DNA from 2 places in the Sinanaerobacter sp. ZZT-01 genome. Region 1 is predicted to be linked to the other one. Evidence: riboswitches for the same ligand, from Rfam matches in the RefSeq annotation. Region 1 holds a riboswitch; the other holds the start of a gene.
The links. Region 1 has a riboswitch for cyclic di-GMP ahead of U5921_RS01770 (RNA polymerase subunit sigma-24). Riboswitches for the same ligand answer to the same signal wherever they lie in the genome.

Region 1 (2,195 bases):
ACCCATTGGGCAAAGGAATCCATTGACTATGTGGTGGGCAGAGGGCTGATGTCCGGAAATTCGGAAACAACATTTTCACCAAATTCCGCTATGGCGCGGGGAATGTTGGTAACAGCCCTTGGCAGACTAGCAGGAGTGGATACAAAAGCCTATACAAAGAACAGCTTCACAGATGTAAAAGCAGACAGCGCCTATCGTCCGTATATTGAGTGGGCGTACAGCAAGGGCATCATTCAGGGCATCGGAAACAGCCAGTTTGCTCCAGACAGGGCGATTACCCGTGAGGAAATTGCGGTAATCTTTGCAAACTATGCAAAGGCAACCGGCTATACGCTGCCAATCACCCGTGAAGCAAGCAACTACGCTGATGCTTCCGGTATTGGAAGTGCTTACAGAGACGCTGTAAAAGCCATGCAGCAGGCAGGAATTATGATGGGCGGCAGTGACAATAAGTTTAATCCAAAGGGAAATGCCACCCGCGCCGAGGTTTCCTCCATGTTAGGTCGTTATATCAAGCTGACCATCAACCCTGCCACAGCGCAGGGCTGGGCGCAAAACGATGCCGGACAGTACCTGTACTACAAGGATGGCAAAGCTCTAACCGGCACACAGACCATCGACGGTGTGAAGTATTTTTTCAACACCGATGGTACGCTGAAAACCGGCTGGGTCAAGGATGGCGATAACTGGCGTTTTTATTCCGGTAAGACAATGTTAGTCGGCTTTTGGGATCTTGGTGCAAACGGAAACAATAAGACCTATTACTTTACTAAGGACGGTCTGATGATATCCGGTAAGTGGCTTGAGATTGACGGCAAATGGTACTATTTCTATACCGACGGCTCCCTTGCCAGAAGCACCAAAATCGACGGCTATGAGATTGATAAAAACGGAGTGAGAAAAACAAAGTAACCGACATTTCTAAGAAACAGAATTGAATTAAGGGCAAACCCATCAAAAGATGGGGACGCAAAGCCGAGGGTCTAAGGCGCACATTGTGCTATGATAGTCTGGCTGCAAAAAACTGCAAAGAGCCTGCTCTCTATTCTAAGGGCAGGCTCTTGTCATAAGCAGTTTTAGCTGAATTATTTGAAGTACAATCCCTTTTCGCTATGCGCCATAGCGAAAGGGGTAACCACATGAGCATTCCAAACTTCCATCCTTTTCGGGGTTGGAAATAAAGACGGCGCACGACAAATTCATATAGGCAAATACAAAAAGACAGCATTTTGCTTTTACAGGCAGAGTGCTGTCTTTTTGTATTTGACAAAGTTCCTGCGGATACGACATTTTTCAGCTTTTCACTGCCGTGGTCCTCCCTCCGATTTGTTTCGCATTTTAGCAAAACAGATCGGAGGAAAGGAATATGAAGAATTATAAAGATAGTGATTATGCACTGAATAAGTTCAGTGAGGGAATTGTGTACCGCTTTGCCGACCGTATCGTGGAAATTACATTGGAGGACTACCTTTCGGAGAATCCCGGCAAAACCGCAGAGGACTTTCTGGAACTGAAAGCCCTGTCAGATGAAATCTATCATCAGCAGGTGATAGATGAGAATCGGACAAGCCGTTTGAATGTCAGTATCAATGGCTTAGAGGATACGGAGGCGCTTGCTACGGCTTCTCTTGATGTAGAGCTGATACATAAAAAAGATACTGAAAAGGCCATAGAATCCGCCAGACAACTTCTTGACAGCGGTGGATTAACAGAAGTTCAGCGGCGGCGGTTCCTGTTGCATTTCTTTCAAGGGCTATCCTATCGGCAAATTGCAAGCTGCGAAGGAGTGCATTTTACTTCTGTACATGAAAGTATAAAAGCAGCTACGGCAAAGTTGCAAAGTTTTTTTGACATTGGGTAACCTAAACGGTAAACAGCGAATAATTGTTGTCTGTTGATACATGTTGCCCACTTCACCACGGTTTAAAAATGTCCTTATGATACCGTGGAGAAAGTCGAGGGGTTAAGGTCATTAGGAGGCTATGGTAGTCTAACTACAAAAATCACAAGAGCCTGATCTCAAAATAGAGAGCAGGTTCTTGCTGCATTTTACAAATATCTTTGATATCAGGCAGAGCTTTTGCTATGAACGATGGCCAAAAAGCACAGTGTGAGGACTTAATAGATAAAACAATCTCCTATGCAGTAGCCTGAAAAATAAACCACCCATCCTTAACCGAAAACTGAAATACGCC
Region 2 (2,195 bases), 140 kb from region 1:
AACAGCAACGACCTGCCGGTTAAGCGGGCCTCATAGGAATTTCACCTCTCCCAGGATCTCTGCGAGCCGTCCCCATTGCGATGTCTGTGGCTGGGCGGAAGTAGCGTTAGCACTGTCCATTTCATTGCGATACAGCTCACCACAAGCTGTTTTATGACCGGGCGTTCTCGCTCGTCACCTTCGATGCCATCGGTTCGACGGACGGATAAGGCGGTATATATACCACCTTATCCAATCCGCAGGCAGTTTTGGCGCGCCCGTCAAGGTCGCTGCCGCTTTTCACACGGCTGGACAGATCATGTATTGATGCTGCCGGATATGAAATTTTCAAGGAGCAAAAGGGAAAATAGAAAAACCCCCTCACTTACTTCCACGCCCAGTAAGGGGGTTTAGAACCAAAAACTTTTAAATTTTCATTATTTTTTTAATCTTGTCCAGAATTTTATGTTTTCGCTTGTTAACTCCTTTCTGCGAAATCCCAATTTGCTTCGCATAGGCTTCTTCGCTTTTTCCATTGAAAAACAGTTCTGTGATCAGTTCCTGTTCTTCTGGCGTGAGTAGTTTCAGGCTGGATAACATTTTTTCAATCAATACGGCCTTGATGGCGGCATCCTCCACGCTTTCTTCCTCTGATGCAAACTGTCGATTTTCATCAGTCAAACGCTCATAGGAATCCTCTCTGCTGGGAATCCATGTGGCAGATAGCCGAGTATAATCTATCTGATAGCGCTCCACTTTCAGATCGTACTGTTGGTATTCCATCTTACGGTCGCTTTTTTCAAGCACTTCAATGATCGATTCACTTACATCCGGATATTTTGCCCGGTAATTAATTCTCCTTTTATGTATAGCCATAGGCTTGTCCTCCATTTCATGATGTTTAAAATCAATGAATGAAGAACAAGCGGCGGGGAGCGGCAGTGTGGTTTTATCTTACTTACATTTAAGGTATCAGTTCGGTATCTGATTTTTGGAAAATTCCGTCGTTGTATCTGTTTTCTTGTCGAAAGAAAAAAGTCAGTACGTTGCTGTAAGCAAAATACTGACTTTATAGGTTTCCGGATATGAAATTGTGTGAATATCGGGTGCTGTGTCCGGAAAGAGTTGTCATGAGTTTGACCTCCCGAAACAAAAGGGACATGGGGTCATACAGTGTCCTCCTTTATTATGGAGAGCGGCAAAAGCCCTGTATCCCGATACACCAATATTCCGTCAAAAGCCGATAAAATGAGCAAGAGCCTGCCCAATAAAGAGGGCAGGCTCCTGCGCGGTTTTTGGCAGCCAGGCTATCATAGTACTTGAAAGCACCTTAGACCCTGTGGCTTTGCGCCCCCATCTTTCAATGGGTTTGCCCTAAATTGTATTCAAGTTATTTTTATCTCAATGCTTTCCAATGAGGCCTTTCATCGTAAGTAGTTCAGCACATAAAACAGAGCCCCCAGCTGCACCACGTAAGGTGTTATGGGAAAGTCCAACGAATTTCCAGTCGTATATACTATCTGGGCGGATTCTTCCAACGCTTATTCCCATACCATTTTCGTAGTTTACATCTAAATTAATTTGCGGTCGATTCTCGTCATAGAGGTATTGAATAAACTGTTTTGGTGCGCTGGGCAAATTCATGAGTTGCGGCTCACCCTTGAATTCCAAGAGCTTATTAATTAATTGCTCCTTTGTTGGTTTATTGCGAAATTTAAGAAATACTGCAGCAGTATGTCCATACAAAACAGGAACGCGAATACACTGACAAGTAATTCTCGGCTCCCTTGCTGGCACAATTAATCCGTTTTCAATACCGCCCCATATCCGCAAAGGCTCTTGTTCGCTTTTTTCTTCTTCACCTGGGATAAACGGATTTATATTCTCAATCATTTCAGGCCACGTATTAAAATTTTTACCCGCCCCGGAAATTGCCTGATATGTCGTCACCACCGCTTCAAATGGTTCAAATTCTCTCCATGCTGTTAATACAGGGGTATAACTTTGAATAGAGCAATTTGGTTTTACAACAATAAATCCCCGCTGTGTGCCTAGTCGCTCTCTCTGTTTTATAATTAATTCACAATGATGCGGATTAACTTCCGGTAAAATCATCGGCACATCTGCCGTCCATCTATGAGCGCTGTTATTAGAAACAACAGGTGTTTCATGTTTTGCATATTCTTCTTCAATTACTTTAATTTCTTCCTTTGGCA

Region 2: linked by a shared signal. The riboswitch ahead of U5921_RS02400 (sigma-70 family RNA polymerase sigma factor) and the one ahead of U5921_RS01770 (RNA polymerase subunit sigma-24) in region 1 are both predicted to bind cyclic di-GMP.

Annotation. Positions count from the first base shown of each region.
Region 1 covers NZ_CP141728.1:356,365-358,559, reverse strand. Annotated here, with positions in the region: gene U5921_RS01775 (S-layer homology domain-containing protein) at 1-912, shown strand, start outside; cyclic di-GMP riboswitch class I at 935-1,022, shown strand; gene U5921_RS01770 (RNA polymerase subunit sigma-24) at 1,367-1,861, shown strand; gene U5921_RS01765 (sensor histidine kinase) at 2,139-2,195, opposite strand, start outside.
Region 2 covers NZ_CP141728.1:499,340-501,534, forward strand. Annotated here, with positions in the region: gene U5921_RS02400 (sigma-70 family RNA polymerase sigma factor) at 406-855, opposite strand; cyclic di-GMP riboswitch class I at 1,274-1,363, opposite strand; gene asd (aspartate-semialdehyde dehydrogenase) at 1,381-2,195, opposite strand, start outside.